3 regions of the Pseudomonas sp. N-1-13 genome follow, and region 2 is predicted to be linked to each of the others. Evidence: predicted binding sites of a transcription regulator. Region 2 holds the regulator's gene; each other region holds the start of a gene.
What was found. The regulator FliA, encoded in region 2, starts transcription of late flagellar genes. The targets are predictions, from matches to a motif close to CTAAAGTTTNNNNNNNNNNNGCCGNTAA.
Positions count from the first base shown of each region.

Region 1 (10,455 bases), 1.3 Mb from region 2:
TGAAAACCCGCTTCCCGCGCTGAACCCTAAACCTGTACCGCCCCGGCCGCCACGGCGAAGGCGAGCATCACCAGGCTGACGCCCCAGGCCCAGAAAAAGGTGTAGGCCATGTGTTTGCGCAACTCGACGCCGGACAACGCCAGGGCCAGGTACACGCTGGGCACCACCGGGCTGATGGAGAAACCGGTGTTTTCACCGATCAGCATGGCCCGGGCCACCGCTTCCAGGGGTACGCCCGCGGCGGCGGCCACGTCCCTGATCACCGGCAACAAGGCAAAGTAGTAGGCGTCCGGCGAAAAGATCATCCCCAGGGGAACGCCAAAGAATCCGACGATCACATGCAGGTACTGAGCGGATCCGCCAGGCAGAAAGTCGATCAGCGCCAAGGCCATGCCGTCGGACATTTTTGCTCCGGACAGCACACCCAGCAACACGGCGGCGGCCATCATCACCAGCACCATTTGCAGGGCGTCGGATGCGTGGGCCTTGAGACGTTCGGCCTGGGCATCCAGGGAAGGGAAGTTCAGCGGCAGGGCAATGCCCAATCCCACCATGAAACAGGCATAGAGCGGAAAGATACCGGTGAACAGGCAAGCCAGGATCGCGCCGGTCAGGGCCACGTTCAGCCAGTACCGCAGGTTGCGGGGCGAGAGGCCGAACTCGCGACCTTCGGTGGACAGACTGTCCAGATCGACGCTGGCGGCCGCTCCCAGTGACATTGGCCGGCGACGCTGGGCTCGCGAGCCCAGCACGGTGGCCACCAGCAACATGCAGACCAGCCCCACCAACTGCACCGGCAGCAAACCTAGCCAAAGCTCCGTGGCGTCCAGCCCGGAAACTGCGGCAGCCCGAGCGGTGGTGCCACCCCAAGGCACCATGTTGATGACCCCGGCGGTGGTGCCCACCAGGCACAACAGCATGGCCGGGCTCATGTTCAGGCGCTTGTACAACGGCAACAGCGCCGGAATGGTCAGTAAAAATGTCGCGGCGCCCACCCCGTCCAGATGCACCACTGACGTCACCAGCACCGTGACCAGCGCCACAGCCAGCGGCTTGCCACCGGTACTGCGGATCAGCAGGTTGACCAGCGGGTCGAACAGCCCGCGATCACGCATGATCCCGAAGAACAGAATGGCAAACAGAAACAGCGCGGCGGTGGGCGCCACGGTGATCAGCCCGGCCTTGATGAACTCGCCGATCTGTCCGGGGTTGAAACCGGCCAGCAGGCAAGCGGCGACGGGGAGGGTGGTGAAGGCGACGACGGGGCTGATCCTGCGCAGCAATATCAGCCCGATGATGACCAGCATCATCAAAAAACCCAACGTTGTAATCATGGTGCAGCCTCTCTTTTTATTGTTGTCGACGGTACGGGCGCGTGAGTCCTTCAGCCCTGTGGTTGGGGCAGGCGCAGGGACAGCAGCAGATAACTCAAACTCTTGCCGTGGCGATCAAGGCCGCAACTGAGGTTTACGCCGCCTTCCAGGGCGTCTTCGAGGACGAAATTCAGCGCATGCAGGTTCGGCAGTTCATAGCGATGCACCTTGGCAGGCCGGCGCGTGGCGAATTGTTCGGCGACTCGTTCGCAGGTCAGTTCGCGCAGCAACCATGGGTAGTGCGCCGGATCGAGGGGGAATACCGCAATGCTGAGGATATTGCCTTTGTCTCCGGCACGAGCGTGGGCGAAGTCGGCGAGGGTGACCAGGTTCATCAGTACCACTCCAGGGTCGTGTGGATTTCGCTGCGCGGCAGCAGGAAGCTGCGGGTGGTGACGGCTTCAGCGAGGTGCCGGCGCACGCCGCCACCGCCGGCCGGACCGTTGGTGTATAGCGATTCCACCTCGGCCAACAGCGTCTGAACCATTGCCTGGTCGGTATGGGTCAGGCCGACGCGCACACGCACATCATCAAGGGCCGGCGCCAGGGCCAGTCGTTGTTGCAGATAGCGGCCACCGTGATCATTGAACAGACTGGCGACACCCGACAAATCGATCCAGGGCTGTACGCCTGGCGCCAATCGGTCAAAACGTTGCAGCAGAATTTCCCGGGCCAGGGCGGCACGGGCCACGGCACCGGGGCCGGCATAGGAAATTTCCGCCTCGCCGAACCAGAGCCCCCGCACACCGGCCAGGCCCTTGAGCGTATCGGGGCGCGGATGGCCCAGCAGGCCGCTGATCTCAACGCGGTCTTCACCCAGGTCCCGGACGCGGGCCTGCCCCAGGTCCAGCACCACGTCCGGGGTCAGGTAGCGGCGCGGATCATGCACCTCGTAAAGCAATTGTTCCTTGACCGTTTGCTCGCTGACGCGGCCCCCGCAGCCCTGGGTTTTGCCGATGATCAAACGTCCATCCTCATGGATTTCGGCAATGGGGCAACCGAGGTTCGCCGGGTCCGGGATCTCTTTGATCCCAGGGTGGGCAAAGTACCCGCCGGTGACCTGGGTGCAGCACTCCAGCAAATGCCCGGTCGCGGTGGCGATGGCCATTTTCTGCCAATCGTCGGCGGCCCAACCCAGCCCGTGGCGAATCGCGCCCACCGCCAGCGAAGGGTCGGCCACTCGCCCGCACAGCACGATACCGGCACCTTCTTGCAGCGCCGTATGAATGCCGTCGGCACCGGTGTAGACGTTGACCGAAACCACGTCTGCCGGGTCCACGGGCAGCCATTGCTTGAAGCGCGGTGTGGTTTCTTCCAGCAGGTCATCGCCCAGTACGCAGGCAATTTTCAAACTCGGATAGCGTCCTGCCAGTGTTGCTCGCAGGCGCTGCGCGGCGGCTCTGGGATTGGCTGCCCCCCCATTGGTAATGATGGGGATGCCGGCGTCGATACACACATCCAGCATCGGCTCGAGGAAATCGAACAGGCGAGAGGCGTATCCGGCTTGAGGATCGAGGCCCCTGCGCAGTTGCGCTTCGGCCAGCGTCCGTTCGGCCAGCAACTCCAGCATGATGTAGCGCTGGCCGTTTCGTTGCGCCAGGTCCTGGGCCAGGCGCAAGGCGGCGTCCGGGCGATCATTGGCAAAACCGGCGCCGCATCCGACGAGAATTGTTTTTGTCATGTCCGTTTCCACTGATGGGATGGCCCATAGTGGCGGCCATGGATTGTTCTGTGAATTTTAAAGGTAGAATCAATTGATCCATTATCTTTATAAGTACGGCCATGAACGTTTCTTTCCGACAGCTTCGTGCCTTTATCCTGATCGCTGAAACCTCAAGCTTCACGCGCACCGCTGAACAGCTTCACCTGTCCCAGCCAGCGCTGAGCTACAGCATCCGCAAACTGGAGGAGACCATGGGTCTGCAGTTGCTGGCGCGTAACACCCGCAGTGTCGAGCTGACGCTGGCCGGCGAACACTTTCTGCCCCAGGCCAGGCGCATGCTCAGGGACATGGACGATGCCGTACGGGACGCCCGCGACACCCTCAGCCTGAGTCGTGGCTCCCTTCGCCTGGCGGCACTGCCCACTGCCGCCGCTTCGTTCCTGCCTGTGGTCATCGCTTCGTTCCAGCGCAAACACCCGGGTGTAAGGGTGAGCGTACTGGATGGTCGGGCCGGGGAGATCATGGGGTGGGTGCAGCGCGGTGAGGTGGACGCGGGTATTACCTCGTTACCCGACGACCTGTCCGGGCTGAGCTTCGTGCGCCTGTTGGATGACAATCTGGTGTTGCTGACCCACAAGGATCATCAGCGCGACAGTCTGGACGACTGGAAACGCAGGCCCTACATTGCCCTGACTCCCGACACGAGCATCCGGCCCTTGGCCGACGCAGCGTTGCGCTACCTGAATGTCGAGCCTGAGCCGGCTTGGGAGGTGGCGCACATGAGTACCGCCACTGCGCTTGTACGCGAAGGGTTGGGGTTTTCCCTGCTGCCGGCCAGTTGCACGGCGGTGTTCAATATTGGCGAGCAATGCGCGGTGATTGCCATCGACCAGCCCGGAAAGCGTTCGATCGGCCTGTTGCAACGCAAGCCAGTGGCTCAGTCGCCGTCGTTGAGCCAGTTCATGCAGCATTTGCGGCAGACGCTGCGTCAGCAATGACAGTTCCATGCTCATCGCGAGCAGGCTCGCTCCCACAGTGTGTAGAACCCTTGTGGGAGCGAGCCTGCTCGCGATAGCGGGATTGCCGCCAGTGCCAAGCGATCTGATCAAACGCTATTGGGTGCCAAACATCGCTGTCCAATAAATCCCCGCATCGCTTTTCGGGTCCACCGCATAGCCGGCGCCCAGTTCCTTGAACTGCGGGTTCATCAGATTGGCGCAATGACCGGGGCTTGCCAGCCAGCCGTCCACCACTTTGAGGGCCGTATCCTGTCCGGCGGCGATGTTCTCACCGATCAATTGGCCGAGGTAACCGGCCAACTCGGCGCGGTCGCCCGGCATGCGGCTGTCGCGATCCTTGTGGTCAAAGAAGTTGTTGTTGGCCATGGCCCGAGTGTGGTTCACGGCGGCCAGGGCCAACGTAGCGTTCCAGGCCAGCGGCGTCGTCGCCGTGAAGGCTTCGGTGCCGCAGCGGCGCGGTTGGGCACGGGCACTGTTGATCAGCTTCAGTAGCTTCTGACCTTCGGCTTGCCAGTCTCCCAGACGCGCCGACAATAGCGGGCGCGCCAACACGATGCGCCATTCGCGATCCAGGCGACTGACGCCGATGTCGACGAACTGTGGATCCAGCACCACCTGGCAGAAGCTTTCCTGCACGGCCTTCATCGCGGCTTGCGCGTCCCGTGGCCCGGACAGGCTGATGGCCTGTACGTTGACCATCGGGTAGGCCGTGCGGGCCAACGCCTGCTGCAGGTCACCAATGCCGTTGGCCGACAGGATCAGCCGCGAATCCATGGCCAGCGGCGGTAGCTCCAGAGAGGCCTGATCCGCACAACTTTGCGACTGACTGCGGTAAAGGTTGATGGACTCGACCAGTTGCGTCTCTTCGGTGGCCAGGACACTGGTGGCGAAGGCCAGCCCCAGCGACAGCCCGATAAGACGCATGACGGATGAAATGGCACGCATGTAAATCTCCCTTGAGCGGACGGCGCCTATGATGCGCAATTTTTGCCCGGCTGGGGCAACGGTATTCACGCTCTCTTGAAATCCCTTGCAACGGCACCGTTGGGTACCGTTTGGGACAATCCTCAAGTAGTGGGATCAATTTTCAGGCAAATAAGTCCATCTCCGTCGATTCAAGGGCAAAACTTGCGAATTATCAGCTCATCCAGTTCCCGCCATCGACGTTATAAGTCTGTGCTACCACATATTCGCTCTCCGCAGAGGCCAGGAATATCGCCATCCCCACCAGATCCTGCGCGGTGCCCATCCGGCCATAGGGCACTTGCGCGCCGACCTGACGCTTTTTCTCTCCCAGGGGCAGGTTTTCATGATGGGCGAACAGCGCATCCACACCATCCCAGTGCTCACCCTCCACCACACCAGGGGCAATGGCGTTGACGTTGATTCGATGCTTGATCAAATCAAGGCCGGCCGACTGGGTCAGACTGATCACCGCAGCCTTGGTGGCGCAATACACCGCCACCAGGGCTTCTCCACGCCGGCCGGCCTGGCTGGCCATGTTGATGATTTTGCCGCCATGCCCCTGGCGGATCATCTGCCGGGCGGCGGCCTGCAGCGTGAACAGTGTGCCGGCGACATTGATGCAAAACAGCCGTTCGTAGCTTTGGCGCGTAATCTCCACGATAGGCGCCAGGTCGAACAGCGCTGCGTTATTGACGAGGATATCGAGCTTGCCCGTCCGGGCCACGACCGCCTCGATGGCCTGGTCAATCGAAGCTTGTTCAGTGACGTCCATTTTGACCGCGTAGGCGCTGTCGCCCAGTTCGGCGGCGGTGGCTTGGGCGCTTCCAAGATCGATATCGGCAATCGCCACAGTAGCCCCTTCGTTGATATAGGCCTGGGCGAACGTTCTGCCAATACCACGGGCAGCACCGGTGACCAGCGCGCTTTTTCCTTCCAGTCGTTTCATGGGTTGTCCTGTCTCGAATGACAAAATAAACAGCAGGGGAGCGCGGCTCACCATCAATGACGTGCCGATTACAGCAGCGCCATTGGCGCCGGACAAACGCGGGAGGGATCATCGGCTGGTACTTTTTTTAACGCCGTGACGTGTCCCTTGGCCGGGTTAAAAAAGTATCGGTGGACGATCAGGTCAGGGCTGGTGAACCGACGCGCGCCGAGCGTAAGGTGCTGCCTACAGCGATAGAGACGCGCGACATGCCTGATCACCCAACGCCCCTGTTCGAGCAGCCACCCGCCGAACTTGAAGTCATCCTGCCTGAGCCCGAGCACAGTTTTCGCTGGTATGAGCACGACTATCCGTATCCGCTGGCGCGCTGGAACCACCATCCCGAATTCGAGATCCATCTCATTCGTCGGGGCAGCGGTAAATTGCTGGCGGGCGATTATATTGGTCCATTCGGCCCCGGCCACGTGGCGATGATCGGCCCGGGCTTGCCCCACGATTGGATGGGCGACCTGGCCCCGGGCGAGTACTTGGCTGGAAGGGACGTGGTGCTGCAATTCGATGGCGCAACGCTGTTGAGCCTGCGCCGGACGCTACCTGAACTCGGGGATTTACAGCCGCTGTTCGAAAGGGCACGACGAGGTCTGGTCTTCAGCGACGACACCGCGGTGAACGCCGCAAGGCTGTTGGAGAGCATCGGCCCGGCCCAGGGACTCGGGCGGCTGGCATTGTTTCTCCAACTGCTCAACACACTCAATCTCGCCCCGCAGGAGCAGGCCCAGTGCCTGGCCAGCCCTTGTTATGCACCCAGTCTGGATGCCCGCAGTTCCGAACGCATCCACAAGGCCTTCGAGTACCTGCAGACTGAACTCACGGGTGACCTGCGCCTGTCGGTGATTGCTCGGCAACTGGGCATGAGCGAGCCCGGTTTTTCGCGTTTCTTCAAACGCATCACCGGACACGGTTTCATTGACCTGATGCGCAAGCTCCGAGTCCAGCGAGCCTGCCGGTTGCTGTTGCACAGTGAAATGCCGGTGACCGATATCTGTTTTGAGGTGGGTTACAACAACCTGTCCAACTTCAATCGGCACTTTCGCATTGAGATGCACCAGACGCCCAGCGAGTATCGATCAGCTAGACCCTGAACTGCTTCAGCAACCCGTTCAATTGCTCACTCAGCGACTTGAGACGGGTACTCGCCAGGCTCGATTGTTCAGCCGCCAGGGCGGTGCTGTGGGAGAGGCCGGCGGCCTGGGTCACGTTCTGATTGATGTCTTCCACCACATGGGCCTGTTGCAGTGTGGCGCTGGCGATGGAGGCGTTCAGGCTGTTGAGATTGCGCAGGGCCTGACCGATGGCGTTGAGGCTGGCGCCGGCCAGCCCGGCTTGTTCAATGGTCAATTGCGAAGCACGGCTGCTGTCGCTGATGACTTTCACCGCCGCTTCGGAGTGGTTCTGCAAGCGTTCGATCATCGCCTGGATCTCGGCGGTGGACTTCTGCGTGCGCTGGGCCAGCAGCCGCACTTCATCGGCCACCACGGCAAAGCCCCGACCTTGTTCACCGGCGCGGGCCGCTTCGATCGCGGCGTTGAGGGCCAGCAGGTTGGTCTGCTCGGCAATGGAGCGGATCACCTCCAGCACACTGCCGATCTGGGTGCTTTCGCTGGCCAGGGTACGAATCACCTCGACCGCCTGATCAATGGTCTGGGACAGTCGGTCAATCTGCTGCAAGCTGCCATCGATATTCACCTGGCCCTGCTGGGCCTGGGATTCGGCGTCGCGCATTTCGCTGGCGGCGTGTTCGGCATTCTTGGCGACGTCTTGCACGCCGTAGGTCACTTCGTTGATCGCAGTCGCCACCAGTTCCATCTGTTGCGATTGTTGCTGGCTGCGCTCCTGGGCTTGGGCGGCGTCGTTACCCAGGTCGTTGGACGATTGCCCCAGGGCCCTGGCCGAGTCCTGCAACTGGCTGACTACTTCGCGCAGTTTGGCGGTAAAGGCATTGAAATGCCGGGCCAGTTGCGTCACTTCATCCTGGCCGTGGGTGTCGAGGGTGCGGGTCAGGTCGCTTTCACCGCTGGCAATGTTGGCCATGGCATTGACCGTTTCCTGCAGCGGCCGAACGATGCTGCGCACGATCAGGGTCAGGAGCAGGCCCATGAGCAGGGTGATCGCCAGGCCGATCAGCGAAGCCTTGATCACTTGAGAGCGGAATTCGGCCTCCACGTCATCGACATACACGCCTGAACCGATGATCCAGCCCCACGGCTCGAACAGTTTGACGTAAGAGGTTTTCGCCACCGGCGCCTCGGCGCCCGGTTTCGGCCAGAGGTAATCCACCATCCCGGCGCCCTTGGCCTTGGCAATGGCGACCATCTCGTTGAACAGCGCAAAACCATTCGGGTCGCGAATCGCCGAGAGGTTCTGACCTTCGAGTTTCGGGTTGGTCGGGTGCATGACCATCACAGGGGTCAGGTCATTGATCCAGAAGTAATCACTCTGGTCGTAGCGCAAGCCGCGCACCGCGCTAAGGGCCTGCTTCTGCGCAACCTCGCGAGTCAGGGTGCCAGCCGTTTCCAGACCATGGTAGTAGCTCAGCACGCCGCTGGCAGTCTGGACCACATGCTGGGTTTTCTGCACCTTGGCCTGATACAGGTCGGTGTGGATCTGCTTAAGCATGAACGCGCCTAACGTGAACAACATCACGATGGACACGACCAAGATGAGCCACAAGCGTCGGCTGATCGACACACTGCGCAAGCTATTCATACGCTGTCACTCCGGTTTCTTATTCTTGTCATCTGCGACCGCCTGAGTCTGGCGTCAGGCGGGTATGCCTTTGTGTCCTGAGTCATAACGCGGCAGCGTTATCAGGGCTTGTCTGATAGGATTTCGGCCCCGCGGCGCAAAACCTGAGCCTGTTCCGGTTTTTTCATTGGTTTTTTTGAGAAATCGCAGTCACCGTGCGCCTGCTGTTTACACCTGCATAACGCTTAAATTTTGATGAGACGTGCGCAAGCATAGTCTTTTGGGGGATGAATGGATTTGTGGACCGCCTTTCAGGCACTGATTCTTGGCGTGGTAGAAGGCTTGACGGAGTTCCTGCCGATCTCCAGTACGGGGCACCAGATCATTGTCGCGGACTTGCTCGAGTTCGGCGGCGAGCGCGCGATGGCGTTCAACATCATCATCCAGCTCGGGGCGATCCTGGCGGTGGTGTGGGAGTTTCGGCGCAAGATCTTCGACGTGGTACTGGGTTTGCGCACCCAGCCCAGCGCTCGTCGGTTTACGGCCAACCTGCTGATTGCCTTCATGCCCGCTGTGGTATTGGGCGTGTTGTTTGCAGACCTGATCCATGAATACCTGTTCAACCCGATCACGGTGGCCATGGCGTTGGTGCTGGGCGGTTTCGTGATGCTCTGGGCCGAGAAGCGCCAGCACACAGTGCACGCCGAAACGGTAGACGACATCACCTGGAAGGATGCACTGAAAGTCGGCTTCGCCCAGTGCCTTGCGATGATTCCCGGCACCTCCCGCTCAGGTTCGACCATCATCGGTGGCTTGCTGTTCGGGCTGTCGCGCAAGACCGCGACCGAGTTTTCATTCTTCCTGGCGATGCCAACCATGGTCGGCGCGGCGGTCTACTCCGGCTATAAATATCGCGAGCTGTTTGTGCCGGCGGATTTTCCGGTGTTCGCCATCGGCTTCGTCACGGCGTTCATTTTCGCCATGATCGCGGTCAGGGGCTTGTTGCTGTTCATCGCCAGCCACAGTTACGCCGTATTTGCCTGGTACCGGATCGCTTTCGGCCTGTTGATCCTGGCCACCTGGCAATTCGGTTGGGTGGACTGGACGGCGGCCCAGCCATGAGCCGTCCAGGCCGTGAGCCGGGCCCAGCCGTGCAGAGTTTGCGGCTCAAGCTCGTGGTATTTGCGCTGGTGTGCGCCTTGCCGCTGCTCGGATCACTTTTGCTCGGGTTGCGTGCGGAGTCCTGGGTGCCGCTGACGGCCTACGGGCTCGTCAGCGTGGTGGCGTTTCTGTTGTACTGGAGCGACAAGCGCAAGGCCCGCGCTGACGCCTGGCGCACCCCGGAAAACGTATTGCACGCCGTGGAGCTGGCCGGGGGCTGGCCCGGGGCGTTGTTGGCTCAGCAAGTGTTTCGCCACAAGACCCGCAAGGTGTCGTTTCAGGTGGTGTTCTGGTTCATCGTGTTGCTGCACCAGGTGTTCTGGATCGACCAGTTATTCCTGGGCAGTCATCTGCTGATGCTTTTCTGAGCTTCACGACAGCAGCAAACCCACCTGGGTGCGCTTGGGCAGCTTGCTCACCACCAGTTGGTGGGAGCGCTGCAGCAGGCCACGCAGTTCATCGGCGCCCAGCGGGTAGGGCGTCTGCATGATGACCCACTGAGCCCGCGCCAGATAGGGCGCCGGGTGAATCCCCGGGCGGTCGCAATGCCCCAGGAACAGATCCTTGTCCACCTTGAACGCC
Region 1 is NZ_JBYNRI010000001.1:2,883,208-2,893,662, reverse strand. It holds gene AC3I65_RS13045 (NAD(P)/FAD-dependent oxidoreductase) at 1-3, shown strand, start outside; gene AC3I65_RS13040 (CitMHS family transporter) at 27-1,334, opposite strand; gene AC3I65_RS13035 (AtuA-related protein) at 1,385-1,708, opposite strand; gene AC3I65_RS13030 (acyclic terpene utilization AtuA family protein) at 1,708-3,054, opposite strand; gene AC3I65_RS13025 (LysR family transcriptional regulator) at 3,156-4,034, shown strand; gene AC3I65_RS13020 (CAP domain-containing protein) at 4,149-5,000, opposite strand; gene AC3I65_RS13015 (L-iditol 2-dehydrogenase) at 5,194-5,967, opposite strand; gene AC3I65_RS13010 (AraC family transcriptional regulator) at 6,216-7,109, shown strand; gene AC3I65_RS13005 (methyl-accepting chemotaxis protein) at 7,099-8,733, opposite strand; gene AC3I65_RS13000 (undecaprenyl-diphosphate phosphatase) at 9,004-9,834, shown strand; gene AC3I65_RS12995 (DUF1294 domain-containing protein) at 9,831-10,241, shown strand; gene AC3I65_RS12990 (MmcQ/YjbR family DNA-binding protein) at 10,245-10,455, opposite strand, start outside.
Region 1: the regulator FliA is predicted to act here: its motif matches at 8,854-8,881, upstream of AC3I65_RS13005 (methyl-accepting chemotaxis protein).

Region 2 (10,455 bases):
ATGGACGGTGCCAGCAAATTCGTGCGCGGCGATGCCATCGCCGGCCTGCTGATCCTCTTCATCAACCTGATCGGCGGTATGGCTGTCGGTATCTTCCAGCATGGCATGACATTCGGTGATGCCGGCAAGGTTTACGCGCTGTTAACCATTGGTGACGGTTTGGTGGCGCAATTGCCATCACTGTTGTTATCCACAGCTGCCGCGATCATGGTGACCCGTGCGTCCGGCTCCGAAGACATGGGTAAGCAGATCGGCCGGCAGATGTTTGCATCGCCCAAGGCGTTGGCCGTTGCAGCCGGACTGATGGCCGTGATGGGCCTGGTCCCCGGGATGCCCCATTTCTCGTTTCTGAGCATGGCCGCATTGGCGGCGGGTGGCGCCTACCTGTTCTGGAAGAAACAGAACGTACAAAAGGTTCAGGCTCTGCAGGAGGTCAAGCGTCAGCAGGAACTGTTGCCGTCGCCGGCTCGTGCCATGGAAACCAAGGAGCTGGGCTGGGACGACGTGACGCCGATCGACATGATCGGCCTGGAAGTCGGTTACCGTCTGATCCCCTTGGTGGACCGCAATCAGGGTGGTCAATTGCTCGCGCGGATCAAGGGTGTGCGCAAGAAGCTGTCCCAGGACCTGGGCTTTCTGATGCCCACCGTACATATTCGTGACAACCTCGATCTGGCGCCAAGTGCCTATCGCTTGACGCTGATGGGGGTGATCCTGGCCGAAGCCGAGATTTACCCGGACCGTGAACTGGCGATCAACCCGGGACAGGTCTACGGTTCGCTCAACGGCATTACCGCCAAGGATCCGGCTTTTGGCCTGGAAGCGGTATGGATCGAAATCAGCCAGCGGGCCCAGGCCCAGTCCCTTGGCTATACCGTGGTGGACGCCAGTACCGTGGTCGCGACCCACTTGAACCAGATTCTGTACAAGCACTCCAGCGAGCTGATCGGTCACGAAGAAGTCCAGCAATTGCTGCAAGTGCTGGCCAAAGGCTCGCCGAAGCTGGCCGAAGAGCTGGTGCCTGGCGTGGTTTCGTTGTCGCAATTGCTCAAGGTGTTGCAAGCGCTGTTGGCTGAGCAGGTGCCGGTGCGCGACATTCGCAGCATTGCCGAGGCTATCGCCAACAACGCTTCCAAGAGTCAAGATACCGCCGCTCTGGTGGCTGCGGTGCGGGTTGGCGTATCCCGTGCAATCGTCCAAAGCATTGTAGGCACTGAGTCGGAGCTGCCTGTGATCACGTTGGAGCCAAGGTTGGAACAGATATTGCTCAATAGTCTGCAGAAGGCAGGACAAGGCTCGGAAGAGGGCGTTCTGCTGGAGCCAAGCATGGCCGAGAAGCTGCAGCGTTCGCTGATCGATGCAGCCCAGCGGCAGGAGATGCAAGGCCAACCGGTGATCCTGCTGGTGGCCGGTCCGATTCGCGCGATGCTTTCGCGATTCGGGCGCCTCGCGGTCCCGGGGCTGCATGTGCTGGCGTACCAGGAAATACCGGACAACAAGCAAGTGACCATCGTTGCGACAGTAGGGCCCAACGGCTGAGGTAGTGGTTTATGCAAGTGAAGCGTTTTTTCGCCGCCGATATGCGTCAGGCCATGAAGCTGGTTCGTGACGAGCTGGGCGCTGAAGCCGCCATCATCGGCAACCGTCGGATCGCCGGCGGTGTCGAGCTGACGGCGGCTCTGGATTACAAATTGTCGGCGCTGGCCCCACGTGTTCCCAACATGGAACTCGAGGATGAGCTGCGCAAGACCCAGTCGCGCATCGCCAGTGCCCAGGCCGAATTGAGCTTGCGCAGCAGTGACGGCGAAGCCAGCGCGGGCACCAATCGTCAATTGTTCGCCGGCCAGCCTCTGACCGCTGGATTGCCGTTGACCGCTGCTGAGCCACTGGTCGAGCAGGCCAAGGCCGAGCCGCGTCGTCCGGCGCCGGTTCAGGCTGCCTCAGGCGGTGGCGTCGACCCGCGCGCCCTGGACTCGATGCGCTTCGAACTCAACAGCCTGCGTGAACTGATGGAAGTTCAGCTCGGCTCCCTGGCCTGGAACCAGTTGCAAGGCAACCGTCCGGCCCAGGCAAACCTGTGGCGTCGCCTGCAACGCATCGGCCTGTCCGGTCCGTTGTCCCGCGACCTGCTGGCGCTGATCAACGATATCGAAGAACCTCGTCAGGCCTGGCGCATGTTGCTGGCGCACCTGGCGCGGATGATCGCCACACCGGAAGTCGAGCCTCTCGAAGAAGGTGGCGTCATTGCCATGGTCGGCCCGGCCGGCATGGGCAAGACCACCACCCTGGCCAAGCTCGCGGCGCGTTATGTACTCAAGTACGGCGCCCAGAGCATCGCCCTGGTGAGCATGGACAGTTTCCGTATCGGTGCCCAGGAACAACTCAAGACCTTGGGCCGGATCCTCAATGTGTCGGTGACCCATGTGGATCCGGGCCAGTCCCTGGCCCAGGCGCTGGAACCGCTGCTGCGCAAGCGCGTCGTGCTGATCGATACCGCCGGCCTGCAAGCCAGCGATCCGGCCCTGCGCATGCAGCTTGAAAGCCTGGCCGGGCGTGGGATCCGGTCAAAAAATTATCTCGTGTTGGCAACCACCAGCCAGAAACAGGTTCTAACCGCCGCATACCACAGCTACAAACGCTGCGGGCTGGCCGGCTGCATCCTGACTAAGCTGGACGAAACGGCAAGCCTGGGCGAGGTGTTGAGCCTGGCGATCGGTCATGATTTACCGGTGGCCTACCTGACCGACGGGCCGCGGATCCCGGATGATTTGCATCTGCCGCGCCGTCATCAACTGGTCAGTCGTGCCGTGAGTGTGCAAATGCAGGAAGAACCCAGCGAAGAAGCCATGGCTGATATGTTCGCTGATATCTACCACAGCCCGACCAAGCAGGTCGGCTGAGGTAATCATGAATATTTTTTGTACCTACATCGATGGTCTGCCATGCATTGTTCCTTCATGCGAGCGCGCAGCCAGTAATGTGGCCTCCGTCTAAGTAAGACAAGGTAAAGAACGAACATGGGCAGCATGCATCCCGTACAGGTGATCGCGGTGACCGGCGGCAAAGGTGGCGTCGGCAAGACTAACGTGTCAGTGAACTTGTCCCTGGCTCTGGCAGAGCTTGGCCGACGGGTCATGCTGCTGGACGCCGACCTGGGCCTGGCGAACGTCGACGTGCTGCTGGGGCTCACGCCCAAGCGCACGCTGGCGGACGTGATAGAGGGCCGCTGCGAACTGCGCGACGTGCTGCTGCAAGGGCCGGGCGGGATTCGCATCGTGCCGGCTGCCTCGGGCACCCAGAGCATGGTTCACCTGACCCCGGCTCAACACGCCGGCCTGATCCAGGCCTTCAGCGACATCGGTGACAACCTCGATGTGCTGGTGATCGACACCGCTGCCGGTATCGGTGATTCGGTCGTCAGTTTCGTACGCGCTGCCCAGGAAGTCTTGCTGGTGGTCTGCGACGAACCGACGTCCATCACCGACGCCTATGCCCTGATCAAGTTATTGAACCGTGACTACGGCATGAACCGCTTCCGCGTCCTGGCCAACATGGCCCAGAGCCCGCAGGAAGGTCGCAACCTGTTCGCCAAGTTGACAAAGGTCACGGATCGTTTCCTGGACGTCGCCCTACAATACGTCGGCGCTGTGCCCTACGACGAAAGCGTACGCAAGGCCGTCCAGAAGCAACGTGCGGTTTATGAAGCCTTTCCCCGTTCCAAATGCGCACTGGCGTTCAAGGCTATTGCCCAGAAGGTTGATACCTGGCCACTGCCAGCCAACCCTCGCGGGCATCTGGAGTTTTTCGTCGAGCGTCTCGTGCAACAAACAGCAGGGCCCGTGTTATGACAGCCAGCGGTTACAACCATCTCTACAAGAAATCGGCACGGGACGCCCAGTACGAATTGATTGAGCGATACGCGCCTCTGGTCAAGCGTATCGCCTATCACTTGCTGGCGCGGTTGCCGGCCAGTGTCCAGGTTGAAGACCTGATCCAGGCGGGCATGATCGGCCTGCTCGAAGTGTCGAACAAATACGACGCGAGCAAGGGCGCCAGTTTCGAGACCTATGCCGGTATTCGCATTCGCGGGGCGATGCTCGATGAAGTCCGTAAGGGTGATTGGGCGCCGCGTTCGGTGCATCGCAATACCCGCATGGTCAGTGACGCCATTCGCGCCATTGAAGCTAAAACCGGGCGTGACGCTAAAGATCACGAGGTTGCGGCCGAACTCCAATTGAGTCTCGATGATTATTACGGGATTTTGAACGATACCTTGGGCAGTCGCCTGTTCAGTTTCGACGACCTGCTGCAGGACGGCGAACACGAAGGGCTGCACGAGGACGGCGCGAGTGCTCACATGGAGCCATCGCGTGACCTGGAAGATGAGCGTTTCCAGAGCGCGCTGGCGGATGCGATTGCCAATTTGCCGGAGCGTGAGCGACTGGTCTTGGCGCTGTACTACGACGAAGAGCTGAACCTCAAGGAAATCGGTGAGGTCCTGGGTGTCAGCGAATCGCGGGTCAGCCAGTTACACAGCCAGTGCGCGGCCCGTTTGCGGGGGCGTTTGGGGGAGTGGCGAGCGCGCTGACAGCAGTGTGGGGACACTGCGAACGAGGCTGGCCTGGCATGTGCTGAGCCAGTCTTTCTCTGTTGTCCTCCAGACCGTTGTCGAGTGTTGTGCCGGATTGATTGAAATGGCGCGTTCAGGTGCTGGGCGCGTTTAAGACTGCTTGGAGGTCGAATTGGACAAGAACATGAAAATCCTCATCGTTGATGACTTCTCAACGATGCGGCGGATCATAAAAAACCTGTTGCGTGACCTTGGGTTCACCAACACGGTCGAGGCCGACGATGGCACCACTGCCATTCCGGTTCTCAACAGCGGAAGCATCGACTTTCTGGTGACTGACTGGAACATGCCCGGCATGACCGGTATCGACTTGCTGCGCCATGTGCGCGCCGACGAAAAACTCAAGCACCTTCCGGTGCTGATGGTCACTGCCGAAGCCAAGCGCGAGCAGATCATCGAAGCGGCCCAGGCCGGTGTGAACGGCTACGTGGTCAAACCCTTCACGGCCCAGGCGTTGAAAGAGAAGATCGAAAAAATCTTCGAACGCATCGGTTAACGGCGCCACGGGGGAGCTATGGATAACGAATCTTCAATGGGTGATTTCGAATCGACCCTGAAAAAACATGCCCGCGAACTGGTCGACAGCCTTGAGAAAGGCCGCTTTGGCGATGCGGTTCAAATGATCCATGAGCTCAACCAGACCCGTGACCGCGGTCTGTATCAGGAAGTGGGCAAGCTCACGCGTGAACTGCACAGCGCGATTGTCAATTTTCAGATCGATCCGAACATGCCGCAGGCCGAGGAGGTCTCGCAGATCACCGACGCGACCGAGCGTCTGGGTTATGTGGTCAAGCTGACCGAGGCCGCGGCCAACCGCACCATGGACCTGGTGGAGAACGCAACGCCGCTGGTCAATGGCCTGAGCGATGAAGCCCAGGCCTTGAGCACCGACTGGGGTCGCTTCATGCGGCGCGAAGTCGGGGCTGAAGAGTTTCGCGAGCTGGCCCGTCGGGTCGACGGTTTCCTGACGCGCAGTAGCGCCGAGAACCGCGCCGTGGCGAGCAACCTCAACGACATTCTGCTGGCTCAGGACTATCAAGACCTGACCGGCCAGGTGATCAAGCGGGTGACCCAACTGGTCACCGAAGTGGAAAGCAACCTGCTCAAACTGGTGTTGATGGCCAGCCAGGTAGACCGCTTTGCAGGCATCGAACACGACCGTGAAGCGATGCTCGCTGAAAAAGATCCACAAAAACATCTCTCTCAGGGTGAAGGTCCGCAAATTCATGCCGATAAAAGAGAAGACGTTGTGTCCGGTCAGGACGATGTGGACGATTTGCTGTCCAGCCTTGGATTTTAGGTTTTAGACCTCTAGGAGCACCCATTAATGAGCTTCGGCGCCGATGAAGAGATCCTTCAGGATTTCCTGGTTGAGGCCGGCGAGATTCTAGAGCAACTGTCCGAACAGCTGGTCGAGCTGGAAAGCCGACCTGATGATGCGGATCTGCTCAATGCAATTTTTCGCGGTTTCCACACTGTAAAAGGAGGCGCCGGCTTCCTCCAGCTCAATGAGCTGGTGGAGTGCTGTCACATTGCCGAAAACGTGTTCGACATCCTGCGCAAGGGTGAGCGTCGCGTTGACTCGGAATTGATGGACGTGGTGCTCGAAGCGCTGGATGCGGTCAACAGCATGTTCAGTGAAGTGCGCGAGCGCTCACCGATCACCGCTGCTACGCCTGAGCTGCTCGCCGCGCTGTCGCGCCTGGCCGAGCCGCAGTCGGCTGACGAAGCTGCACCGGTAGCCGCGCCAGTGGTTGAGGAACCGGTCGCCGAGGAATCAGGCGACATCACCGATAACGAATTCGAACAACTGCTGGACTCGCTGAACGCCGTCAAGGCTCAAGCCCAGGCTCCGGCAGCGCCTGCTGCGCCGGCCGCCGATGCCGCCGCCAGCGATGAAATCACCGACGCCGAGTTCGAGTCGCTGCTCGATCAGCTTCACGGCAAGGGCCAGTTCGCCGTGGATGCCGTCGCCCCCCCGAGTGCTCCGGCCGCCCCGAAAGCGGCGGGCGACAACTCCGATATCACCGACGATGAGTTCGAGGCTTTGCTCGATCAGTTGCACGGCAAGGGTAACTTCGCCGTGGACGCACTGGATTCGGCTATCGCCTCCGCGCCGACCCCAGCCAAGCCTGCCGCCGCCGCAGCGGGCAGCGACCTGATCAGCGATCACGAATTCGAATCACTGCTCGACGAACTGCACGGCAAGGGCAAGTTCAGCGAAGTCGGCACCGCCTCAACAGCCACTGCGCCTGCCGCCACTGCCACAGCGGCTGCGCCAGCGGAGAAGGCCGCGGCCAAACCCGCCGCCAAGGCACCGGAACCGAAGGCTGAGACACCCAAGCCTGCTGCCGCCGCCCCGGCGCCAGCCCGCGCACCGGCGGCCGCGCCGGCGGAAAAGCCGGCCAGCGAAGCCGAGACCACTGTACGGGTCGACACCGCTCGCCTGGACGAGATCATGAACATGGTCGGCGAACTGGTGCTGGTGCGTAACCGCCTGGTGCGCCTGGGCCTCAACAGCCAGGACGAAGCCATGGCCAAGGCCGTGTCGAACCTGGACGTGGTCACGGCTGACTTGCAGACGGCGGTCATGAAGACCCGGATGCAGCCGATCAAGAAAGTCTTCGGGCGCTTCCCGCGCCTGGTTCGCGACCTGGCACGCCAGCTCAAGAAAGAAATCAACCTGGAACTGGTGGGCGAAGAGACCGACCTGGACAAGAACCTGGTCGAGGCTCTGGCCGATCCACTGGTCCACTTGGTGCGCAACGCGGTCGACCACGGTATCGAGTCGCCGCAAGAGCGCGAAGAGTCAGGCAAGCCCCGCAGCGGCAAGGTGGTATTGGCCGCCGAGCAAGAAGGCGACCACATCCTGCTGTCGATCTCCGACGACGGCAAAGGCATGGACCCGAACGTACTGCGCTCCATCGCGGTGAAGCGCGGTGTGATGGACAAGGATGCCGCCGACCGCCTGAGCGACACCGAGTGCTACAACCTGATCTTCGCCCCGGGGTTCTCGACCAAGACCGAGATTTCCGACGTGTCGGGCCGTGGCGTGGGCATGGATGTGGTGAAAACCAAGATTTCCCAGCTCAACGGTTCGATCAACATCTACTCGACCAAGGGCCAGGGCTCGAAAATCGTCATCAAGGTCCCGCTGACCCTGGCGATCATGCCGACCCTGATGGTGATGCTGGGCAACCAGGCATTCGCCTTCCCGCTGGTCAATGTCAACGAAATCTTCCACCTCGACCTGTCGCGCACCAACGTGGTGGACGGCCAGGAAGTGGTGATCGTGCGGGACAAGGCACTGCCGCTGTTCTACCTCAAGCGCTGGCTGGTCAGCTCCGCCGCTCATGTCGAGCAGGGTGAAGGCCATGTGGTGATCCTTTCGGTGGGCACCCAGCGGATCGGCTTCGTCGTCGATCAGTTGGTGGGCCAGGAAGAAGTGGTCATCAAGCCGCTAGGCAAGATGCTCCAGGGCACCCCGGGCATGTCCGGCGCCACCATCACCGGCGACGGTCGCATCGCGTTGATTCTCGATGTGCCAAGCATGCTCAAGCGTTACGCCGCACGGCGTATTTGATTCTGGAGGGGCGCGGCCCGCAGCCGCGTCTCGTCTAACGGAGTGTTTATGGTAGTTAAAGTCCTGGTGGTGGACGATTCGGGGTTTTTCCGCCGCCGCGTCTCGGAAATTCTCTCGGCGGACCCGAGTATTCAGGTCGTCGGTACGGCGACCAACGGCAAAGAGGCAATCGATCAGGCGCTGGCGCTCAAGCCGGACGTGATCACCATGGACTACGAGATGCCGATGATGGATGGCATCACGGCGGTGCGGCATATCATGCAGCGCTGCCCGACCCCAGTATTGATGTTCTCCTCCCTGACCCATGAAGGCGCCCGGGTGACCCTCGATGCGCTGGACGCCGGGGCGGTGGATTTCCTGCCGAAAAATTTCGAAGACATTTCGCGCAACCCCGACAAGGTTCGGCAGTTGCTGTGCGAGAAGGTCCACAGTATTTCCCGCAGCAACCGGCGTGTCGGTGCCTATAGCATACCTGCGCCAGCGCCTGCACCAGCCCCGGCTTCATCGGGCAGCTTCAATCCGGCCCCAGCGCGCAGTGCCCCGGCCCCAGCGCCAGCTCGTTCCGCGCCCGCCAGTACGTCATCGTCGCCGGCCCCCAAGCGCAAAGCCTACAAACTGGTCGCTATTGGTACGTCCACCGGCGGCCCGGTGGCGTTGCAGCGGGTCCTGACCCAGTTGCCGGCCAACTTTCCGGCGCCGATCGTGCTGATCCAGCATATGCCCGCGGCCTTCACCAAGGCGTTCGCCGAGCGTCTGGACAAGCTGTGTCGTATCAGCGTCAAGGAGGCCGAGGATGGCGACATCCTGCGTCCGGGCCTGGCGCTGTTGGCGCCAGGCGGCAAGCAGATGATGATCGATGGTCGCGGCGCGGTGAAAATCCTGCCCGGCGATGAGCGGCTCAATTACAAACCGTGCGTGGACATCACTTTCGGCTCCGCCGCTAAATCCTACGGCGACAAAGTTCTGGCGGTGGTGCTCACCGGCATGGGCGCCGACGGTCGCGAAGGCGCGCGCCTGCTCAAGCAGGGCGGCAGCGCCATTTGGGCCCAGGATGAAGCCAGTTGCGTGATCTATGGCATGCCGATGGCGATTGTCAAAGCGGATCTGGCCGACGCGGTGTACGGGCTGGACGACATCGGTAGACATCTGGTCGAGGCGTGCCTGTAATGGATGTGCTCAGCCTGATCGGCATCATCATGGCGTTCGTCGCCATTATTGGTGGCAATTACCTGGAAGGCGGTCACCTGGGGGCCTTGGCCAACGGCCCGGCGGCGTTGATCGTGATCGGCGGCACCGTGGGCGCGGCGCTGTTGCAGTCGCCCATGAGCGCCTTCAAGCGCGCCATGCAGGTGCTCATCTGGATTCTGTTCCCGCCACGTGTCGACCTGGCCGGTGGCATCGACCGCGTGGTGAACTGGAGTCTGACCGCCCGCAAGGAAGGTTTGCTGGGCCTGGAAGGGGTGGCCGACGCCGAACCCGACAACTATTCGCGCAAAGGCCTGCAACTGTTGGTGGACGGCGCTGAGCCGGAAGCCATCCGCAGCATCCTGGAAGTGGATTTCTACACCCAGGAAAGCCGTGACATCGAAGCGGCCAAAGTCTTTGAAAGCATGGGTGGCTATGCGCCGACCATCGGCATCATCGGTGCGGTGATGGGCCTGATCCACGTGATGGGCAACCTGGCCGATCCGTCGCAACTGGGCAGTGGTATCGCCGTGGCTTTCGTCGCGACCATTTATGGTGTGGCCAGTGCCAACCTGGTGCTGCTGCCGATCGCCGCCAAGCTCAAATCCATTGCGTTGCGCCAGTCGCGTTATCGCGAAATGTTGCTGGAAGGGATCCTGTCGATCGCCGAAGGTGAAAACCCGCGTTCCATTGAGTTGAAGCTTCAGGGCTTCATGGACTGATGGGAGACATGGAAAATGGCACGTCGCAGGCATCGTGAAGAACACGTCAACCATGAACGCTGGCTCGTCTCTTACGCCGACTTCATCACGCTGCTGTTCGCTTTTTTCGTGGTCATGTATTCGATCTCGTCGGTCAACGAAGGCAAGTACAAGGTTATTTCCGAGGCGCTGATCGGCGTGTTTACCGACTCCGACCGCGCCCTCAAGCCCATCCCCATTGGTGATGAGCGGCCCAAGACCACCACGCCGGCCAAACCGCTGGTCAGGGACTCCGAGCAGGTCGATGCCGGTATCGCTGGCGGCAGCGATCCGTTGAAAAGCATTGCCGATGACAT
Region 2 is NZ_JBYNRI010000001.1:1,598,210-1,608,664, forward strand. It holds gene flhA (flagellar biosynthesis protein FlhA) at 1-1,539, shown strand, start outside; gene flhF (flagellar biosynthesis GTPase FlhF) at 1,551-2,900, shown strand; gene fleN (flagellar synthesis regulator FleN) at 3,018-3,848, shown strand; gene fliA (RNA polymerase sigma factor FliA) at 3,845-4,588, shown strand; gene AC3I65_RS07370 (chemotaxis response regulator CheY) at 4,755-5,126, shown strand; gene AC3I65_RS07375 (protein phosphatase CheZ) at 5,145-5,930, shown strand; gene AC3I65_RS07380 (chemotaxis protein CheW) at 5,958-8,213, shown strand; gene AC3I65_RS07385 (protein-glutamate methylesterase/protein-glutamine glutaminase) at 8,262-9,380, shown strand; gene AC3I65_RS07390 (flagellar motor protein) at 9,380-10,120, shown strand; gene motD (flagellar motor protein MotD) at 10,136-10,455, shown strand, end outside.

Region 3 (10,455 bases), 870 kb from region 2:
CTGCGTTGAGCGACCGGCGCTGAAGCTGCGCCACGCGTTGAGGGCGGGCGCTAAACGTGACATCACGCAGGTACCCGTTGGCCGCACACTGGCTTAGCCGCTGGCCCCGAATAAAAAATGCCCGGAACTCGGTTCCGGGCATTTTTTGTTTTCAGAACAGCGCACTCAGAACGTCACGCTGGCACTCAGGCGGGCGGTACGCGGTTCGCCGACATTGACCTGCAATTGGCTGCCGGTGGAAGACGGGTAGTAATGTTTATCGAACAGGTTGTCCACGTTCAACTGCAACGAGGTTTTGTGCCCCAATACCGGTGACTCCCAGCGCAGGAAGGCATCGGCCACGGTGTAGCTGCTGAGCCAGAAATCGTTGGCGTTGTTGGCGGCGCGCTCGCCGACGTAACGGGCACCGGCGCCGGCGTGCCAGGCGCCGAATTCGGCAGGCACGTTCAGGTGGTGGGTCAGGTACAGGCTGGCGGTGTGCTTGGGTGCGTTGGCCAGGCGGTGGCCTTCGTCATCCGGATCGTCGAGGATTTCCGTGTGGGTGTAGGCGTAGGTGCCGATCAGATCCCAACGCTCGGCCAGACGACCGGTGACGTCGAGTTCCAGACCTTGGGAGCCGACTTTGCCGGCGGCTTCTGCCAACGTGACGCCATTGACCGTGGAGGACGTTACGACGTTCTTCTTCACGATGTCATACAGCGCAAGGTTGATGTTCAGGCCCGGTAGCGGGTCGTATTTGGCGCCGATTTCATAACTGCGGCCCTCCTCTGGATCGAAGGTGTTGCCGGCATCGTCCACGTCATCGTTGGGCTTGAAGGAGCGACTGTAGTTGCCATACAGCGACAGGTTGTCGGTGGCTTTGTAGACCAGCCCCAGGAACGGTACAAAAGCGTCGCCGTTGTCATCGCGGTTGACCACATAACGGCTGCCCAAACCTTGGTCGCTGTATTGATCGTAATGCTGGTAGCGGCCACCCAAGACTAGAATCCAGTGGTCGTCGAGGTGCCAGTTGTCCTTGAGATAAACGGAGCTGGAGGTCAACTGGTTACTCAGGTCGCTTTGGGGAGCACTGATCTGGCTTGGCTCTGGCAGGTTGCCGTAGGTCGGCGAAGTGATGTCGAAACCACCCTGAGCAGTATTGCGGTAGGTCTTGCCACGAAATTGGTCAGACACTTGATTGTCAGCCCCAACCAGCAGGTCATGACGCTGACCAAACAATTGCTGCCTGCCGATGAAATCCCAGCTGGCGTAGCGGGTTTCATCGTCATAGTGAGCACCGTTGGCGGCACGGCGCAAATTATTACCCGTCAGCGAATTGGGCTGCGCAATCGAAAGACTATACCGATCATTGTTCCAGCCATAGGTCACGCGGGTCTTCCACGCTTCACTCAGCTCATACTCAAACCGCGCTGTCGCCGTTTCGCGAATCCCCACGCTTTTGGCCCAAGGCTCATCAAGGCGCTTGTTGTAGTCAATGTCGGCCGGATGCCCGTCGGTGAATACAGTGCCGCGGTCGAAGGGATTGGAATATTCGTTGTACTCATAACTGAGGTTCAACGAGGCCCGCTCACCCGTCCAGGCCAGGGACGGCGCCACCAGCGTGCTCTCGTTGACGCCATAGTTGCGCCAATAATCCTCATGCCCACGCTCGGCGATCAACCGATACGCCAGGCCGGTATCGCCCAACGGCCCGGTGGTATCCAGGGCCATGGTGCCGCCACCTTCGCTGTAGGCCGAGCCGCTCAGTGTGGTGCTCTGGGTGTATTCGGGTTTCTTGCTGATGATGTTGACCAGGCCGCCGGGCTCCAGCGCGCCGTATAACATCGAGGCCGGGCCCTTGAGCACTTCGACCCGCTCGGTGGTGGCGCTGAAGTTACGTCCCAGGTTCGAACGCACACCATCGCGCAGGATCGAGCCGTCATCGTTGGTGCCGAAACCGCGCTTGACCAGCGAATCCCGCGAACCGCCCAGGGTATTGCCCTGGCTGACGCCGCTGACAAATTTCATCGCATCGCCCAGCGAGCGCACCTGATAGTCCGCCAGGGTCTGCCGGGTCACCACGTTGATCGACTGCGCCTCTTCCTTGATCGGTACATCGCTTTTGCTCGCGGTGCTGGCTTGCGACGCCGTGTACCCTTCGTCCTGAGTGATGCGACTGCCCTGGATGTCCGTGGTTGGCAGTTCGAGAATGTCCTGCGCCCACAAAGGGCTTGCAATGAAACAGCAGGACAGCGTTGGCAACACGCGTTTAAAAAAGGCGTTGCGGGTAGCGAGAGGGGTGGAACGATTCAAGACGCAGCACTCACAGAGGGATGTTAATGAGAGAGAATATACTTTGAGAATGATTCCCAGTAAATATTTCTAACGCTTTCCCGCTTGACCCGCGCAAAAAAAAGACGCCGGATCACTCCGGCGCCTTTGTTCGTTTCCCACCCCTGTTATCAGGGCTTACCGCACATCAATGATCGATGGCCGCACCCGCCCCCCTTGGAACCCGGATATCTTCCACCAGGTGCTGAATGTGCTCCGGCGGCGGCGCGGTAAAGCGTGACACCACCACCGCGGCTACGAAGTTGAAGAGCATCCCCAGGGTGCCGATGCCTTCGGGCGATACGCCCAGCCACCAGTGCTCGGCAGTGTTCATCGCCGGATTGATGAATTTGAAGTAGACGATGTAGGTGAATGTAAACGTCAGCCCCACAATCATCCCCGCGATCGCGCCTTCGCGGTTCATGCGTTTGGAGAAGATCCCCATGACAATCACCGGGAAGAACGAGGACGCCGCCAGTCCAAAGGCGAACGCCACCACCTGGGCCACGAATGCCGGCGGGTAGATGCCGAACAACCCGGCGATCAGCACCGCCACGCCAGCGGCGATCCGGGCGGCCAGCAACTCTTGCTTTTCAGTGATCCTGGGCATGATGTTGCTTTTGAGCAGGTCATGGGAGACCGATGTGGAAATCACCAGCAGCAACCCCGCTGCCGTCGACAGCGCCGCCGCCAGGCCACCGGCGGCAATCAGGGCGATGACCCAGCCTGGCAACCCGGCAATCTCCGGGTTGGCCAGAACCATGATGTCGTTGTCGACATACAGTTCGTTGGCCACCGGTGAAACCTGGTTGCTCAGCAGCCGCTGCTCGTTCGCCCCGCGTTCACCCGTGAAGCTCGGCGCGCCGACCAGGGCTGCCCCCGGGCCATACTGGATGATGCCGTCGTTGTTCTTGTCCGCCCAGGCGATCAGCCCCGAATTTTCCCAGGTCTTGAACCATGTTGGCGCGGTGGCGTAGCTGACGTTGGGGATCGAGGTCAGCAGATTGGTGCGCGCGAAAGCCGCCACGGCCGGCGCGGTGGTGTAGAGGACAGCGATGAACAGCAGTGCGTAACCTGCTGACTTGCGCGCATCACGCACTGTCGGGGTGGTGAAGAAACGCACGATCACATGAGGCAGGCCCGCAGTCCCGACCATCAGCGCCATGGTGATGAAAAACACGTCGGTGGTCGATTTGGTGCCGTCGGTATAGGCCGTGAAACCCAGCTCCGCACCCAGCCCGTTGAGCCGCTCGATCACACTCTGGCCGGAGCCGGTGACCTCGCTGATGAAGCCCAGTTGCGGGATCGGATTACCGGTGATCATGATCGAGATGTAGATCGCCGGCACCATGTAGGCAAAAATCATCACGCAGTACTGCGCCACCTGCGTGTAGGTGATGCCCTTCATGCCGCCCAGCACGGAATAGAAGAACACGATGGCCATACCGATCATCACGCCGGTATTGATATCCACTTCCAGGTAACGGGAGAACACGATGCCCACACCGCGCATCTGCCCTGCCACATACGTGAAGGAAATGAAGATCACGCAGATCACCGCCACCACCCGCGCCGTCTGCGAGTAGTAACGCGCGCCGACGAACTCCGGGACAGTGAACTTGCCGAACTTGCGCAGATACGGCGCCAGACACATCGCCAGCAGCACATAGCCGCCGGTCCAGCCCATCAGGTAGACCGAGCCGTCATAGCCGGCGAAGGCGATGATCCCAGCCATGGAGATGAACGAGGCGGCCGACATCCAGTCGGCCCCGGTGGCCATGCCGTTGAGTACCGGGTGCACGCCTTTGCTGGCAACGTAGTACTCGCTGGTGGAGCCGGCGCGCGTCCAGATGGCAATGGCGATATAGAGCGCAAAGGACGCGCCGACGAACAGGTAGATCAGGGTTTGGGTATCCATGCTCGTCGGCCTCAGTCTTCGTGGACGTCATATTTGCGATCGAGCTGATTCATCTTCCAGACATAGAAGAAGATCTCGAGCACAAAGACGTAGATGGAGCCCTGCTGGGCGAACCAGAATCCCAGGGGCGTACCGAAGAAGCTGATGGTGTTGAGCTGGTCAACCAGCAAAATGCCAAAGCCGAACGACACCAAGAACCAGATTGCCAGCAATACCAGCATCCAGCGTAGGTTCTCCGTCCAGTAGGCACGCGCAGCCTGTTGCTTTTGAGTGGACATGGAAATCAACTCCCGTTGTTTTTATTGTTTTCCACTCAAACCGTAGCAGTCGCTGGGCAGAGCGCTAGTACGACTTTCGTCTACCTTCGCCACCCTGGATATTGACATCCGCGTTCCCTCACTTACTGGGACGGGTTAAAGATCGCGGAAACCGCCGCAGTGATATCAAATCGCCCATTTCCCTAAAGCTTTGCCGTGCGCGGTCGAATGTATGCAATCAAAGTGATTTTTTACCCGGGAGCAACGGATGCAGACGCTAAAGGCCTTGTACGAGTCTATCGAGATGCAGTTTTTCGATACGCTCACCAAAAAGCTGTCGAGCCTTTTCCTGCTGGTCGTGGTCAGTGGCTTGCTTTACTGGGTGGCAGTCAGTGCCCGCGCCGACATTGTGCTGCAGTTGCACACTGCGCAACTGGACCCCGCGCTGCTGGGGCAAGTCGAAGGCCGGCTCGACAGCCTCACCCATGCCCTGCTCTTCGGCGCGCTGCTGACGCTGTGCATGATCAGCTTCATGGTCTGGTACTTTCGCCACCTCATCGTGCGCCCCGTCACGGCCATGACCAAGGCCCTCGAGGAGATCGCCAGCGGCGAAGGCGACCTGTCCAAAGACCTGCCTCTGGTGACCCACGACGAAATCCGCGTGCTGGCCGACACTTGCAACCGCTTCCTGGCCAAGCAGCGGGAGATCATCAGTAATGTCCAGGCGCTGACCGTGCACATTGCGGTCGAATCGGCGCGTTCGTTGAAAAACATCAGCGACTCCAGCGACAGCGCTACTCACCAGGCCCGCTTCGCCAAGGAAGTGATGGACCAGAGCAACACCGCCGTAGGTCGCATCGAAGAAGTCTCGCGCCAGACTCAGGGCATTTCCAGCACCACTGCGCAGAACCTGAGCATGGCTCGCGACTCCTATGCAGAACTGCTGGAAGTGACGGGCAACATCAGTGAAATCTCCAGCAGCCTCAATGAATTCGCCACGCTGGTAGGCGCCCTGAACCAACGTTCTTCGAGCATCAAGTCCATCGTTGGGCTGATCCAGCAGATCTCTGCCCAAACCAACCTGCTGGCCCTCAACGCGGCCATCGAAGCCGCCCGGGCCGGTGAAAGCGGTCGGGGGTTTGCCGTGGTGGCCGATGAGGTGCGCACCTTGGCGCAGAATGTCAGCCGGGCTACCGACGACATCTCACGAAACATCGACGCCATGCTCGAAGAAGTCAGTTCCACACATGAACAGACCAACCAGATCAGCCACAGCGCCCGGGAAACCCAGAAAGTCGTGGAGCGTGCCTCGGGCCATTTCGAAAGCATGATCGGCGACTTCGAATCCACCAATGGCAAGTTGGCCGATATCGCGTCCCATATCCAGCTTTTCGCCGAATCCAACACGGGTATCAACGAACGGGTTACGCAGATCCATGCCGACAGCCAGTCGATTGACCAGCGCATGCAGCATTCGGCAACGGCGACCCGTGACTTGTCCGGTGTCGCTGAAAAGGTCCAGGCATTGTTGGGCCGGTTCGTGCTCGGCCATGGCAAGCTGGATGCCGCCATCACCCGGGCCAGCCAGTGCCGCGACGGCCTCCAGGTCCAATTGGAGGCGCTGCAGCAGGATGGCCTCAACCTGTTCGATCAGAACTACCAACTGATCCCCGGCACCGATCCCAAGCAATACATGACCAGCTACACCGAGCGTTTTGCCCAAGTCTGCCAGGAAGAATGCGACAAACTCACCCGCAGCACCCCGGGCGGCAAAGTCTCATTCATCGTCGACACCAAGGGTTATTGCCCAGTGAACAACAGCTGGGTGTCGAAACAACCGACCGGTGACCGCGCCGTCGACCTGCCGGTGTGCCGCAACAAGCGCATCTTCAACGACCCGATCGGCCTGCGCGCGGCGGGCAACACCCAACGCTTCCTGCTCCAGACCTACCTGCGCGATACCGGGGAAATCATGACCGAGATCGACGTACCGTTCTTCTTCGGCGGCCGCCATTGGGGCAACTTGCGGGTCGGGTTCGATGCGGCGGTGCTGCTGGCGGAGTGATTTCCAGGCACAACAGCGATATCAAGCCCGACAAATAACCTGCGCCAAGCCCTGAACGTGCAATACGACGGGGCTGGATGGTGGACACCACATAGCGCTCCGACGCACGGCACAGGGTGCCCAAACCTCGCTTTTACCTCCATGAAGACACCTGGCAAGTGCTGGTGGCCGCCCCATGGCACGCCAGGGGCCAGTTGTAGAAGACCCCCACCCTGACGCTGTTCGTCTATCCGCTGATCCCGCCGGCCTACAACGCCACCCCCCTTGTCTACAATCTTCAGGCCAAGGACTACGCGGCGCTCAACCTGATCGACGACAAGGGGGCGGTGAAGTTCTATGAACGACCAAACAGCATGTTTACCCCACAATCACTGGAACGTTCCGGTGCTCGCTAACAGGTACCGTCCCCTTGGCTTGGGCCGACGAAGTCGTGCGATGGCCAGACGCTTGCTGCTCGGGGGATTGCTGACCCTGGGCGCCGCGCAGATTGCCTCGGCGGCGACATCGGCAGACCCGCTCAATCGCCCGGCGCCCAGTGTGGCGCAACCGCAACGCGCCTTGCTCAATGGCATCGTACGCGCCGGGCAACGCCTGGTAGCGGTGGGTGAACATGGGCTGGTGATCTGGTCCGACGATAACGGCAAGGCCTGGCATCAGGCCGCGGTCCCGGTGGATGTCAACCTGACCGCCGTAGCCTTCGTCGACAAAAACCATGGCTGGGCCATCGGCCATCAGGGTGTGGTGCTGTCCAGCGAGGACGGCGGCGAAAGCTGGCGCAAACGACTCGATGGTATCCAGGCCGCCGCGCTGACGTTGGCCCAGGCCGAACAGGAGGCCGCCTCGCTCGATGAAGCGGCCCAAGACGAATACCTGAATGCGGCCCAGCGCTTGGTGGACGACGGCCCGGACAAACCTCTCCTGGCCCTGATGTTCAACGGCCCGAATCGCGTCAGCGTGGTCGGCGCCTTCAATCTGGCGTTGCGCAGCAGAGATGGGGGCAGGACTTGGCGGGCCTTCTCCGGTCAAGTCGAGAACCCGGACGGCCTGCACCTCTACGCCTTGCAAACCCAGGGTCGGACACGGTTCATCGCCGGGGAACAAGGCCTGCTATTGGCGACAAGTCCAGGCGGCGGCTCCTTCAAACGCGTGGCCTCGCCCTGTGAGGGCAGCTACTTCGGCTTGCTGTCATTGGCGAGCGACCGGCTCCTGTTGTTCGGCCTGCAGGCAAACGTGTTCCGTTCCGACGACGGCGGGCAACAATGGCAACCCGTCACCATTGATGGCGCCAAGGCCAGCTTCAACGCGGGCCTGCAATTGAGCGATGGCAGCGTCGTGCTGCTCGATCAGGGAGGCCGGGTGTACACCAGCCGGGACCAGGGCCGCAGTTTCCGACCCGTCCCCTTCGGTTGGGGCGCACCGCTGACTGCTGTCGCCCAAGCCACTGACGGCAGCCTGGTGATCACCAGCCTGGCCGGCATCGTGACCCTGCCGGCGGAGAAACTCGCCGCCCCCCTATCGATCGCCCAGGAGTCTACGCCATGAAGACTACTCACGAAGAGGCTCCGGTGATCGCGGATCTGCGCCAGTTCGACACCCGCTCGGGCTCGCTGCTCGAACGCCTGCTGTTCAACCATCGTCCCTGGCTGATGTTGGCCTGCCTGCTGCTGACCGGGTTCTTTGTCGCGCAGTTGCCTCAGTTGACGCTCAATGTCAGCTTCCAGCGGCTGATTCCCCAGGATCATCCGTTCGTCATCAACTTCCAGGCCAACCAGGACAGCCTCGCCGGCCAGGGCAACGTAGTCCGCGTGGTGGTGGAAAATACCCAGGGCAGCATTCTCGACAAGAACTATCTCGAAACCCTGCAAAAGATCAGCGATGAGGTGTACCTGCTCCCCGGGGTCAACCGGCCCTATATGAAGTCGCTGTGGACCCCGACCCTGCGCTGGCAGGGCATCACCGAATCGGGCCTGGACGAGGGCCAGGTCATCGACTCGCACTACGATGGTTCGGCCGACAGCCTGGAACAACTGCGTCTGAACATCGAACGCTCGGGTGAAATCGGCAGCATCGTCGCCGGTGATTTCAAATCGAGCATGTTGCTGGTACCGCTGCTGGACATCGACACCGAAACCGGCGAACCGCTGAACTACGGGGTTTTCGGCGCCAAGCTTGAAGACATCCGCGCCAAGTACCAGAACGAGCACATTCGCCTGCACGTTGTCGGTTTTGCCAAGGTGGTGGGCGACCTGATCGAAGGACTCGCCCAAGTACTGACCTTTTTTGCCGTGGCCATCCTGATCGCCGGCCTGGTGATGTTCGCCTGCACCCGTTGCCTGCGCAGTACGTTGCTGGTGTTGTTTTGCTCATCGATCGCGGTGGTCTGGTGGCTTGGCAGCCTGCCGTTGCTCGGTTACGAACTGGCCCCCTACACCGTCCTGGTGCCTTTTTTGGTGTTCGCCATCGGCATGAGCCACGGAGCACAGACGATAAACGGCTACCGGCAAGACATCGGTCGTGGTACCCATCGCCTGATCGCCGCACGCTACACCTTGCGCCGCCTGTTCATGGTCGGGCTCATGGCATTGGCCTGCGATGCCGTCGGCTTCGCCGTGCTGCTATTGATCAAGATCGAGGTGATCCGCCAGTTGTCGCTGACCGCCAGCCTGGGTGTGGCATTCCTGATCGTCACCAACCTGATCCTGCTGCCTGTTCTGCTGAGCTACATCGGCGTCGGCCCCCAGGCCACGGCCCGCAGCCTGCGTAGCGAGCAAGCACAACGGGAGGAAAAGGTACACCCGCTGCTGTGGCGCTGGCTGGACCTGTTTACCCGACGCAAGGTGGCCGCGCCGACCTTGCTCGCCGCCCTGGCCCTGGGCGTCGGCGGGCTCATGGTCAGCCTGCATCTGAAAATCGGCGATCTCGACCCCAGCGCCCCGGAACTGCGCACCGACTCGCGCTACAACCAGGACAACGCCTACATCACGTCCAACTATGGCAGCCGCAGCGACGTGTTCATCGTCATGGTCACCTCGGCGCCACAACAGTGCATGAACTACGCCCTGCTCGAACGCATCGACCGGCTCGAATGGCGCCTGCGCCAGCAGCCCGGCGTGGTCGCCACCGATTCATTTGCCGCGTTCGTCAAGGTCATGACCAGCCAGCTCACCGAAGGCAACCCCAAGTGGATCGGCCTGCTACCCAACCAGGCGGTGATCAATAACCTGGTCAAATACGCGCCCCAAAGCCTGGTCAACCACAGCTGCGACCTGTCGATGCTCAGGATTTTCCTGCGCGACCACAAGGCCGGGACCTTGCAGGCGCTGGTCACAGAGATCCAGGCCTTTGCGGCAGCGAACGATCAAGGCGATGAACGCTTCCTGATGGCCGCCGGCAACGCCGGTCTCGAGGCCGCGACCAACAGCGTGGTGCAAAAGGCCAACCGTGAAATGCTGCTGTGGGTGTATGGCGCGGTGATCCTGCTGTGCTTTTTGGTGTTCCGCTCCTGGCGCGCGGTGGCGTGCGCAATCCTGCCCTTGATGTTGACCTCGGTACTGGCGGAGGCGCTGATGGTCTGGCTGGACATCGGCGTAAAAGTCACCACGCTGCCGGTGATTGCCCTGGGTGTGGTCGTCGGCATCGACTACGCCCTGTATGTGCTGAGCATCCTGCAGTTGCACCTGCGCCGCGGTGAGTCACTGTCCATCGCCTACTACCGCTCGCTGCTGTTCACCGGCCGGGTCGTACTGCTGACCGGTGCGACGCTGGCCATCGGCGTCGCCACCTGGGTGTTCTCGCCCATCAAGTTCCAGGCCGACATGGGCATCCTGCTGGCCTTCATGTTCCTCTGGAACATGCTGGGTGCCCTGGTGCTGCTCCCGGCCCTCGCCAGTTTCCTGCTCAAGCCG
Region 3 is NZ_JBYNRI010000001.1:2,473,099-2,483,553, reverse strand. It holds gene AC3I65_RS11285 (acyltransferase family protein) at 1-97, shown strand, start outside; gene AC3I65_RS11280 (TonB-dependent siderophore receptor) at 166-2,292, opposite strand; gene AC3I65_RS11275 (sodium:solute symporter family protein) at 2,459-4,228, opposite strand; gene AC3I65_RS11270 (DUF4212 domain-containing protein) at 4,240-4,506, opposite strand; gene AC3I65_RS11265 (methyl-accepting chemotaxis protein) at 4,754-6,550, shown strand; partial or broken gene AC3I65_RS11260 (hypothetical protein) at 6,661-6,750, shown strand; gene AC3I65_RS11255 (WD40/YVTN/BNR-like repeat-containing protein) at 6,986-8,092, shown strand; gene AC3I65_RS11250 (efflux RND transporter permease subunit) at 8,089-10,455, shown strand, end outside.
Region 3: the regulator FliA is predicted to act here: its motif matches at 4,689-4,716, upstream of AC3I65_RS11265 (methyl-accepting chemotaxis protein).